2 regions of the Micromonospora sp. NPDC047521 genome follow, and region 1 is predicted to be linked to the other one. Evidence: riboswitches for the same ligand, from Rfam matches in the RefSeq annotation. Region 1 holds a riboswitch; the other holds the start of a gene.
What was found. Region 1 has a riboswitch for thiamine pyrophosphate ahead of thiE (thiamine phosphate synthase). Riboswitches for the same ligand answer to the same signal wherever they lie in the genome.
Positions count from the first base shown of each region.

Region 2: another riboswitch for thiamine pyrophosphate. It lies ahead of ACZ6N8_RS08050 (ECF transporter S component); the one in region 1 lies ahead of thiE (thiamine phosphate synthase).

Region 1 covers NZ_JBVJGN010000010.1:111,747-117,526, reverse strand. Annotated here, with positions in the region: gene ACZ6N8_RS21890 (ThuA domain-containing protein) at 1-1,484, opposite strand, end outside; TPP riboswitch at 1,779-1,888, shown strand; gene thiE (thiamine phosphate synthase) at 1,883-2,506, shown strand; gene thiO (glycine oxidase ThiO) at 2,503-3,624, shown strand; gene thiS (sulfur carrier protein ThiS) at 3,615-3,815, shown strand; gene ACZ6N8_RS21870 (thiazole synthase) at 3,812-4,591, shown strand; gene ACZ6N8_RS21865 (thiamine phosphate synthase) at 4,588-5,337, shown strand; gene thiD (bifunctional hydroxymethylpyrimidine kinase/phosphomethylpyrimidine kinase) at 5,334-5,780, shown strand, end outside.
Region 2 covers NZ_JBVJGN010000003.1:92,022-97,801, reverse strand. Annotated here, with positions in the region: gene ACZ6N8_RS08065 (sugar isomerase domain-containing protein) at 1-538, opposite strand, end outside; gene ACZ6N8_RS08060 (AAC(3) family N-acetyltransferase) at 535-1,341, opposite strand; gene ACZ6N8_RS08055 (alpha/beta fold hydrolase) at 1,365-2,195, opposite strand; TPP riboswitch at 2,303-2,407, shown strand; gene ACZ6N8_RS08050 (ECF transporter S component) at 2,481-3,068, shown strand; gene ACZ6N8_RS08045 (ABC transporter ATP-binding protein) at 3,206-4,636, shown strand; gene ACZ6N8_RS08040 (energy-coupling factor transporter transmembrane component T family protein) at 4,633-5,433, shown strand; gene ACZ6N8_RS08035 (hypothetical protein) at 5,619-5,780, opposite strand, start outside.

The sequences.
Region 1 (5,780 bases):
TCGGTGCCCGGCGCGAAGAGGTTGCCCGCCGGAACGGTGTACGTCCCGTCGTCCTCCGGGTGGATCCGGATCACCTTGCCGCGCAGGTCGTTGGTGTTCGCGGAGGTGCGCTGCGAGTCGTAGTCCTGGCGGCCCGGCCGCTCGTCGAGCGGCGCGTACGCGTTCGACTCGAACGGGTTGGTGTTGTCACCGGTGGCCAGGTACAGGTTGCCGGCGCTGTCGAACGCCATGCTGCCGCCGGCGTGGCAGCAGGTGTTGCGCTGGGTGTCCACCCGCAGCACCTGCTTCTCGCTGGCCAGGTCGATGGTGTCGCCGGTAACGGTGAACCGGGACAGCAGGTTCCGGGTGACGCCGTCGTTCGGCGCGTAGTACAGGTACACCCACTTGTTCGTGGCGAAGTCCGGGTCGAGCCGGATGCCGATCAGGCCGTCCTCGTTGCCGGTGAAGACGTCCAGGTCGACGGCCGTGACGGTGTTGCCGGTGTCCGGCTTGACGATCTGCACCCGACCGTCGCGCTCGATGTAGAAGACCCGCCCGTCGGGGGCGATGTCCAGTTCCATCGGGTTGCTGGTGTTGCTGTCCAGGGCGACCTTCTCGAAGTTCGAGGTCTTCGAGGCGCCGCAGTCGGCGTCGACCACGCCGGCCGCCGTCTGGATGCCACCGAGCAGGTGCTTGAGGAACTCGGGCTCGGCGTACGACTCGCGGGTGTGCCCACCGCCCGTGTACCAGGAGCGACCGCCGTCGAAGTCCTGGCACCAGGCGGTCGGGTGGTCGGCGCCCATCGCGCCCGCGCCCGGGGTGTAGCTCTTCTCGTCCAGGCTGGCCAGCACGTGCACGTCCGGCCGGGGGTTGGTCTGGAAGTTGTACCACTCGTCGAACCGGGACCAGCGGTCCGGAAGCTCGGCCGTCGACGGGTGGGCGTGGTCCTCCACCTTGACCGTGGCCTGCTGGTTCTGGGGGTGGTTGGCGAAGTACGCGCCGACCAGGTCGCCGTACCAGGCCCAGCTGTACTCGGTGTCCGAGGCGGCGTGGATGCCCACGTAACCGCCGCCGGCCTTCACGTACCGCTCGAAGGCGGCCTGCTGGTCGGCGTTGAGCACGTCGCCCGTGGTGGAGAGCCAGATCACCGCCTTGTACTTCGCCAGGTTGGCGTCGGTGAATACCGCGCCGTCCTCGGAGTTGTCCACTGTGAATCCGTTGGCGGCGCCCAGTTGTTGGATGGCGGCGACGCCTGTCGGGATGGAGTCGTGCCGGAAGCCTGCGGTCTTGGAGAAGACCAGCACCGAGTAGGGATCGGCGGCGGCGGCCTTCGGCACCTTCGGCGCCACCTGGGTCACCGGGGTCGCGGCTTGCGCGTCGCGCGGGGGGATCTGGGCGGCGGCGGGGGCCGCCTGCGCCGGGGACCCGAGCAGGGTCGTCGACGCGAGGGCCAGGGAGATGAGGGTCGCGGTGATGGGTTTTCGGGCACGACGAGAACGGGACACGCCGCCTCCAATGTCGCAGTGGACAGGAATACGCGGGGGCCGGCTCGCCGAAGACCGTCCCAGGTGGAGCCGGTCGGGGACACCGTGCCAGGGCGTCCACGCCGGCATTTTGTCGAATCGCTGAACAAATTAGTTCGCGGGGATCAATGTCCGGCAAGATGCCGGCGGGTAACGGTTCTGCAACAGGGGGCGACATTCCGAACAGGACCGGGAGAAAGCACCCTGTCGATTTGGCCGTAGCCGGCCGTCGGCCCCTCCCTTGGCAGGCCGGCGGATCTGTCGTACGGTGACACGCAAGTAACCCACGGGAGCCCGGTGTACCGGGCTGAGAGGGGGGCTGACAGCCCCCGACCGTCGAACCTGATCCGGGTAATGCCGGCGCAGGGAGGAGCGTTGCCGTGCCGTCCCTTGGACGACTGCATCTGATCACCGACACCCGGCCCGGGTGCGACCCCCTCGGCGTGGTCCGCGCCGCCCTCACGGAGGCCCGCGCCGACCTGGTGGTGCAGGTCCGCGTCGAGGACTACGTCACCGACCGCGAGGCGTACGAGCTGACCCGTGCGGTCCTGGCGCTGTGCACGCCGTACGGGGCGACCTGCCTGGTCAACGACCGCCTGCACGTGGCGCTCGCGGCCGGTGCCGCCGGTGGCCACGTCGGAGCCGACGACCTGCCGGTCATCGCCGCCCGACACGTGCTCGGCCCCACCGGCGTGCTGGGCGCCACCGCCCGCGAGCCGAGGAGCGCGGTCGACGCTGTCGTCGCCGGGGCCAACTACCTGGGCGTCGGGCCGTGCCACACCACAAGCACCAAAACGGGACTGCCCGACCCCATCGGCCCAGACGGGGTACGCGCGGTCGCCGACGCGGTCGACGTCCCGGTCATCGCGATCGGCGGGGTGACCGCCGCCCGGGTGCCGGCGCTGCTCGCCGCCGGGGCGTACGGGGTGGCGGTGGTCGGTGCGATCTCCACCGCCGCCGATCCGGCCCGCGCCACCGCCGAGCTGCTGCGGGCACTGGCGTGACAGGCGACGGCACCGCCGTCGACGTGGCGGTGGTGGGGGCCGGGCCGATCGGGCTGTCCGTCGCCTGGCGGTTGGCCGCCCGAGGGCTGCGGGTGGTGGTGCACGATCCGGCCTCCGGGTCGGGGGCCTCGGCGGTGGCCGCCGGCATGCTCTCCCCGGTCGCCGAGGCGTACTTCGGTGAGCGGCAGCTGACCGGGCTGCTGCTGGCGTCCGCCGCGCGTTGGCCGGCGTTCGCCGCCGAGCTGACCGAGGCGACAGGCGTCGAGTTCGGTTACCGGACCGAGGGCACCCTGCTGGTCGGCCTGACCGGTGACGACCTGGCCGAGGCACGGCGACTCTGGGCGTACCAGCAGGGCCTTGGTCTGCCGGTGACCCCGCTGCTGCCAAGCGGTCTGCGCGACCGCGAGCCGGCGCTCGCGCCGAGGGTGCGCGGCGGGGCGCTCGCGCCCACCGACCACCAGGTCGATCCCCGGCTGCTGGTGCCGGCCCTGCGCACGGCCGCGCAGCGGGCCGGCGCGGTGCTCGTGCCGCGACCGGTCCGCCGACTGTCCGACCTGGACGCACGTGTCACAGTGGTCGCCGCCGGCTGCGGCGCCGCCGCGCTCACCGGGCTGCCGGTGCGGCAGGTGAAGGGCCAGATCCTCCGGCTGCGCGCGCCGGGAGGCGTCGCGCCGGGCTTCCGGCACGTCATCCGGGGGTACGCCGACGGCGAGCAGGTGTACGTGGTGCCCCGCGCCGACGGCGAGGTGGTGCTCGGCGCGACGGTCGAGGAGCGCACGGACACCACAGTCACCGCCGGTGCCGTGCTGCGGCTGCTCCGCGCCGGCGTCGACCTGCTGCCCGAGCTGGCCGAGTACGACCTGGTCGAGGCCGCCGCGGGCCTGCGCCCCGGCACCCCCGACAACGCGCCTGTCCTCGGGCCGCTGCCCGGCCGGCCGGACGTGCTTGCCGCCACCGGGCACCACAGGCACGGCATCGTGCTCACCCCGGTCACCGCCGACCTGATCGCGGACCTGGTGCTCACCGGCGTACCCGATCCGCTGCTCGCGCCCTTCGGAGCGGACCGGTTCGCCGGCTTCGGACCTGATCGGACGATGGAGGGGGACCAGTGGAGTTGACTGTGAACGGGACCGGTCGCAGCGTGGCCGCTGGTACGTCGGTGGCCGACCTCGTCGGCGACATCGCCCCGCAGCACAGGGGAGTGGCGGTCGCCGTCAACGGCGAGGTGGTGCCCCGCGCCGGCTGGCCGGTCACTGTGCTGCGCGACGGTGACCGGGTCGAGGTGCTCACCGCCGCGCAGGGCGGGTGAGCGGCGTGACGTTCGAACTGGGTGGGGAGACGTTCGGGTCGCGGCTGATCCTCGGCACCGGCGGGGCCGCGAACCTGCACGTGCTGGAGCAGGCGATCCGCGTCTCCGGGACCGAGCTGGTCACCCTGGCCCTGCGCCGGGTCGACACCGCCCCCGGCACCGGCGGTGGGCTGCTGGACCTGCTGGACCGCTGCGGCGTTCGGCTGCTGCCGAACACCGCAGGCTGCCACACCGCGACCGAGGCGGTGAAGGTGGCCCGGCTGGCCCGGGACGCGTTCGACACGGACTGGGTCAAGCTGGAGGTGATCGGCGACGAGCGGACACTCCTGCCCGACGGGGTGGAGCTGCTGCGTGCCGCCGAGGAGCTCGTCGCCGACGGGTTCACCGTCCTGCCGTACACAAGCGACGATCCGGTGCTCGCCCGCCGGCTCGCCGACGTGGGCTGCGCCGCCGTGATGCCGGCCGGCTCCCCGATCGGTTCGGGGCTCGGCATCGGCAACCCCCACCACATCCGACTCATCCGCCAGAGCGTGGACGTGCCGGTGATCCTGGACGCCGGCATCGGCACCGCGTCCGACGCGGCCCTGGCCATGGAGCTGGGCTGCGACGCGGTGCTGCTGGCCAGCGCGGTCACCCGGGCCGCCGACCCGGTGGCGATGGCCACCGCGATGCGGTACGCGGTCGAGGCGGGCCGCCTGGCGGCGGGCGCCGGCCGGATCACCCGCCGCTTCCACGCTCTCGGATCCACCCCAGACGAGGGGAGACCGGACCTGTGACCGGGCCGGTGCCGTCGGGGGTCGTTCTGCTCACCGATCGGCTGGTTGCGCGGGGCCCGCTCGATCTGGTGGTGGCGGGGGCGGCAGCCGGGGGAGTGCGCTGGGTGGTGCTGCGGGAGAAGGACCTGCCCCGCGCCGAGCGTGCCGCACTCGCCGCCGGTCTGCGCGCGATCCTCGCCGACGTCGGCGGAACCCTCATCGTGGCCGGCCCGGACCCGCTCGGCGGCGACGCCGTCCACCTGCCCGCCGCCGGCCCGTACCCGCCGCCGCCCCACAGCCTGGTCGGCCGCTCCTGCCACAACGAAGCCGAACTGGCCCGCCTGACCACCGAGCACTACGCGACGGTCTCCCCGATCTGGCCAACGAACACGAAGCCCGGCTACGGCCCATCCCTGGGCGTTGCGGGGCTGCGCAGCCTGGTCGAGGTCAGCCCCGTGCCCCTGCTGGCGCTGGCCGGAGTGGAAACCCCGGACCAGGTAACCGCCTGCGTCGAGGCGGGAGCCGCCGGGGTGGCGGTGCTGGGCGCGCTCATGCGAGCCGAAGACCCCACCGAGACGGCGGCGGATCTGACCAGCGCCTTCCACGAGGCGGTCACCCCCAAGCCCTTAGAACCCGGCGCGGGGTCAGCCAGGTCCCCACGACGGGGGCTGCGGCCGACAGTGCCCACGCAGGGATCAAGCCTGACCGCCCGGAGTGGGCACTGTCGGCCGCAGCCCTCAACCGCAATCAAAGCTGAGGGAAAATGACCCCGCGAACACTGCTGACCATCGCCGGCTCAGACTCCGGCGGCGGCGCCGGAATCCAGGCCGACCTGAAGGTCTTCGCCGCGTTTGGCGCGTACGGCACCAGCGTCCTCACGGCGGTCACCGCGCAGAACACCACTGGTGTCGACGCCGTTCTGCCGTTGCCGCCGCGCACTGTCGCCGAACAGCTGGACAGCGTGCTCGGCGACTTCACTGTCGGCGCGGTCAAGACGGGAATGCTCGGCACACCCGCTGTCGCCGACGTGGTGGCCGAGGCGGCCCGGGACGGCCGGCTGCCGCACCTCGTCGTCGACCCGGTGCTGGTCGCCACGAGCGGCCACCGGCTCGGCGTGGTCGGCGCGGTGGAGCGGCTGCTGCCGTACGCCAGGGTGGCGACGCCTAACTGCGCGGAGGCCGCGGCCCTCACCGGACGCGACGTTGACGAC
Region 2 (5,780 bases), on a different contig from region 1:
TCGCGTCGCCGTACGGGGCGCCGTTGTCGAGCACCACGTCGGCGAAGTCGGCCAGCTTGCGACCGGACGGGTGTCGGGAGGTCATCCGGCCCGAGTGCTGCGCGGAGGTGATCGCCACCAGGCCGTGGCCGCGATCCTTCACCAGGGCGGCGAACTCCACCATCGCGCCGTTGACCCCCGAGTTCGAGGCCAGCACGAACACGTCGGTCGGCCGCACCGGGGCCAACTCGTACAGCCGGTGCGCCACCGCCGGGTCCCGCTCCAGCAGCGGACCGAGCCGGTCAACCGGCTCGCCGCCGAGCAGCACGAGATCGCGAAGCGCGATCCGGTTCGTCGGCACCAGGCCGCCCGCCCGCCCGGCGATCTCCATGGCCAGGGCCTCCGAGTGGCCGGTACCGAACGCGTGCACCACCCCGTCGGCGCGGACCGCGTCGGCGATCAGGTCGGCGGCCCGCCCCACCGCCTCCCGCTGACTGGCGGCCACCCGGCCGATCGTCTCGGTCACCACGGCCAGGTAGTCCTCGGCACTCACCGTCATGCGTCCTCCGTCGTCCGGTTGCGGGCCAGCCAGTGCACCGCGAAGTCGACAGCCGCCCGCTGGCGCATCAACCTGCCGGTCCCGGCGCCGACCGGTCCGGCGCGAACCGCACCGGTGGCCTCCAGGTCCGTGCCCAGCGCGGCGAAATCGCCCGCGTCGAGCCGTACGTCCTGCCACCACACCCATTCGCGGCCGCCGTCGGCGGTACACACCGCAGCACCGACCCGCTCACGGGGCGAGCCCGGGCAGCGGTACTCGGCCAGGTGCAGCGAGGTACTCGCGGAGTGGTCCACACCGAGCAGCAACACGTCCGCGTCCAGCTCGTAGAGCCGGGCCAGCGGCGAGCCCTCGCCGAGCATGTCGGCCCAGGTGTGCCCAGCTACCACCTGCTCGGCGGCCGGCCCGAGTGCCGCGAACGACACCTGCGGATGCGCACTGCGCAGGGCACCGGGCCAGCCACGGACCATCTCGGCGAGCGCACCCATGAACCGGCTCGGCGTGACCGCCGGGTCGAAGCCCGGCATCTCCGAACGGATCAGCGGCCACCAGTCCGCCGGCACGGGTGGGTTGCGCCACTGCGCGGGGTCGCTGTTCTCGGGCGTGTGGGTGGGCACCACGATCGTGCCGTCCGGGCCGAGCGCGTCGCGCAGGGCGAGCACCACCGCGTGCGGCCCACCGCAGACGAAACCCAGCTGGCGCAGCCCGGCGTGGACCAGCACCGTCGACCCGGGGCGTACGCCCAGCAGGCGCAGCTGCGCGGCGATCGAGCGCCGGGTGCCGGGCCCGCCGGTGTCCGTCGTCATTATGCGTCTCCGACCGGCACGGCTCAGGCCGTTCCGCCGGCCCGGGCCAGGATCGCCTCGGCGAGCGGGCCGGGCGCGGCGTCCGGGATCCAGTGGGTCACCCCGGTCAGGGGTACGAAGCGGAAGTCGCCTGTGACGTTGGCGGCGCACGCGTCGGCGGCGGCGCGGCCGATCGCCACGTCCCTGTCGCTCCACACGTACGTGGTGGGCACCCCGACCGGACCGACGCCGGCCAGGTCGGAGCCGGACATCGCCCGGTACCAGTTCAGCGCGGCGGTGAGCGCGCCCGGCTCCCGCATCGGGTCGGCGTAGCGGTCCACCCGGGACGCGTCCCCCACGCCGCCGAGCATCTTGCGCAGGGCCGTCGCGTTGAGGGCCAGCAGCACCTTCTCCGCCTTGCCCGGCATCCGGAACAGCGCCATGTACGACGAGCGCGCCTTCTGCTGCCTGTCGGTACGCAGGGCGTGCGCCATCGCCGCGGGATGGGGCACGGACACCGCCGTGAGCGTGCGGACCCGCTCGGGATGCCCGGCGGCCACCGCCCAGGCAACGACCGCACCCCAGTCGTGACCGACCAGGTGGACGGCGTCCAGACCGAGCACGTCGAGCACCGCCACCACGTCGGCCACCAGTTCGGGGATCCGGTACGCGGGCACCGCCTCCGGCCGGGCACCAGGCGAGTAGCCACGCTGGTCCAGCGCGTACGTACGCAGCCCGGCCGCGTGCAGCGCCGGCACGACGTCGTCCCACTCGCCGCTGTGCTGGGGGAAGCCGTGCAGCAGCAGGACGGGTTCACCGTCCGGCGGTCCACCGGCGCGTACCTCGAACGTGAGACCTCGTGCGTCGACCCGCATGATCGTGAGCCTACCCAGCCGGCGTCCGGCCGGCAGGACGCCGACGTCCGGTGAACGCCCTGCTGGGCTGGCACCCCTTGTCGGTGCTAGCGTCAGCGAGACAACTTCATATCCGACAGGGGAGCGCACAGCGCTGAGAGTGCGGGTACGCCCGCAGACCCTCGAACCTGATCTGGGTAATGCCAGCGCAGGGAGTTCGGTCGACCTCCAGCCGCGCCGCCGTCCGGTGCCACCGGACGCGGCGTGCGTCTTGCCTGGTTCTCTTTCGTGAACTGGGAGCACAGCATGGACAACACCACCAACCGTTGGCGGACCATCGACATCGTGGTCGCCTCGGTGATCGCGGTGGCCTTCGGCGTCATCTTCTGGGCCTGGGGCCTGGTCTGGAGCGCCACCGAGGGGGCGTTCGCCTTCTTCCCGCCGGCGCAGACCCTGCTCTACGGAGTCTGGCTGATGCCGGCAGTCATCGGCGGCCTGGTCATTCGCAAGCCCGGCGCCGCGCTCTACTGCGAGACCGTGGCGGCGGTCCTCTCCGCGCTGCTGGGCAGCCAGTGGGCGGGCACGGTGATCCCGCAGGGCATCGTGCAGGGCATCGGCGCCGAGCTGGCGTTCGCCGCCTTCCGGTACCGGTCGTTCCGCCTGCCGACAGCGGTGCTGGCCGGCGCGCTCACCGGCCTGAGCGCCGCGCTTTTCGACTTCTTCGTCTGGAACGTCGACTACGCGCTCGGCGACTACCGCATCCCGTACGCGCTGCTGACCATCGTCAGCGCCACCGTGATCGCGGGCGCCGGCGGCTGGCTGCTCACCCGCGCCCTGGCCAACACCGGCGCCCTGGACCGCTTCCCGGTGGCCCAGGAACGAGCCCTCATCTGAAACGCCCGCACAGGGCGGCGCCCGCACAGGGCCACGCGCCCGCGCGGGTTGATCAAGAGGTTCGCGTCACCGTGGCGCCGATTGCTGACGCGAACCTCTTGATCACCGGGTGAAGGACGGGATGGGGGGTGGGGTTGGTGGGCGGGGTACTGCTGCGCGGGTTCGGGTGGCGGCACGCGGGGCGGCGTGCCTGGGCCCTGCGCGGCGTCGACCTGCGGGTCGAGGACGGCGAACGGGTCCTGCTGCTCGGTCCCTCCGGAGCCGGCAAGAGCACGCTGCTCAGCGCGCTGGCCGGGCTGCTGCCCGACGACTCCGGCGAGCAGGAGGGCACCGTCGAGATCGACGGACTCGACCCCCGCAAGGCTCGGGAACGCGTAGGCATCGTCTTCCAGGACCCGGAGACGCAACTGGTGATGGCCCGCAGCGGCGACGACGTGGCGTTCGGGCTGGAGAACCGGGGCGTACCCACCGACGAGATCTGGCCCCGCGTCGACGAGGCGCTGCGCCGGGTCGGGTTCCCGTACCGCAGGGACCGCAACACGGCAGCGCTCTCCGGCGGTGAGCAGCAACGCCTGGCCCTGGCCGGAGCGCTGGCCCTGCGGCCCGGCCTGCTGCTGCTCGACGAGCCGACAGCCAACCTCGACCCGGCCGGCGCCACACTGGTCAGGCAGGCGGTGGCCGGCGCGCTGGACGCCGACACCACGCTGATCCTCGTCGAGCACCGGGTCGCCGAGGCGTTGCCGCTTGTCGACCGGGTGGTGGTCCTGGAACCCGGCGGCGGGGTCCGCGCCGACGGGCCCCCGGAGGCGGTCTTCGCCGCGCACGGCGCCGCCCTCGCCGCCGAGGGCGTCTGGGTGCCCGGTCACCCCGTCGCACCCCGGCCGGCCATCACCGGCCCCGGCGAGGTGCTGCTCACCGCCGAACGGCTCGGCCTGCCACCCCGGCTGGGCCCCACCGACCTGGCGGTACGCGCCGGCGAGGCGCTCGCCGTGCGGGGGCCGAACGGCGCCGGCAAGTCGACGTTGGCCCTGCTGCTCGGCGGGCTGCTGAAGCCGGGCACCGGCCGGGTCACCGCGTCCGGCGAGCTGGCCGGATCGGATCACCGCACTCCCCCGCACCGCTGGCGCGCGCCCGCGCTGGCCCGGCGGATCGGGTCGGTCTTCCAGGACCCGGAGCACCAGTTCGTGACCGGCAGCGTCTTCGACGAGCTGGCCCTCGGCCCGCGCCGCACCGGCCAAACCGAGACAGCCGTCAACGACATCGTCACCGAACTGCTGGACCGGCTGCGGCTGGCGCGGCTCGCGGCAGCCAACCCGTACACCCTCTCCGGCGGGGAGGCGCGGCGGCTCAGCGTCGCGACGGCCCTGGCCACCGCGCCCCGCCTGCTGATCTGCGACGAACCCACCTTCGGTCAGGACCGGCGGACCTGGCAGGAACTGGTGGATCTCTTCGCCGACCTGCGCGACGCCGGGCACGGCGTGGTCACCGTCACCCACGACGCGGATTTCGTCACGGCGCTCGCCGACCGCACGGTCACACTTCACCCCACCCCGGACGACCACAAATGATCAGCATCGAGCCGGTGGCCGCACCCGACGCTCCCCTGGCCCGCCGCAACCCGGTGGCGAAGGTGGCCGCCGCGCTGATCTTCTCGTTCATCCTGCTGGCCACCCTGGACCCGGTGGCCCCCGCCATCGCCATCGCGTGCGAACTCGCCCTGCTGCCGCTGTTCGGCATCCGCTACCGGGTGCTGGCCCGGCGGGCCCTGCCGCTGCTGCTCAGCGCCGCAGGCATCCTGGTCACCCTGGTGCTGTTCGCCGCCGACAGGTCCGGCCGGGTCCTGCTGGACGCGGGGCCGGTGCTGGTGAGCACCGGCGTCCTGCTCACCGCGCTCGGGCTGGTGCTGCGGGTGTTCGCGGTGGCCCTGCCCGGCGTGATCGTCTTCGCCACCACGGACCCCACCGACCTGGCCGACGCGCTGATCCAGAACGCGAAGGCGCCGGCACGGTTCGCCATCGGCGCCCTTGCCGCGTTCCGGCTGGTGCCGCTGCTCGGTCAGGAATGGCAGATGATCAGCATGGCCCGTCGGGCGCGGGGTGTCGACGCCGGACGCAACCCCGTGGCGAAGCTGCGGCTGTTCACCTCCACCGCGTTCGCGCTGCTGGTCGGGGCGATCCGTCGCGGCACGCGGCTCGCGGTGGCGATGGACGCGCGGGGCTTCGACGCCGGCACACCACGAACGGTCGCCCGCCGCCAGCCGTTCACCCGCGCCGACGCCCTCCTGATCGCCGGGTCGGTCGCCCTGGCCGGCGCGGCCCTCACCACGAGCATCCTCACCGGCGCCTTCCGGCCCCTGATCGGCTGAGTCGCCGCTTTCCTGCGGCGCGCCGATCGCGTCTTCCCGCGCCTCACCTCCCCGCCACGCCGGGATGGTCCGCACCGCGTCGAGGATGGTGCTGCTTCGCTGGGCGGTGGAGCTGCACCATGAGCATGGTGCAGCCCCACCGCCCGTACCGCCGGAACAGCGCGGCCGGGTGGGTGCGCGGTCGGTCAGCTGCGCCGGAAGGCGTACCGGCGGCTCTGACCAGCCTGTCGGCCACGCCCGCCGCTCGATCGCGTCCCGCCACCCTGCGGCGGGCCGGCCGTCGGTGCCTTCGGTCGCCCGGCCGCCTTCGGCAGGTCTGCCACCACCGGCGCGTCGACCACTGCCGG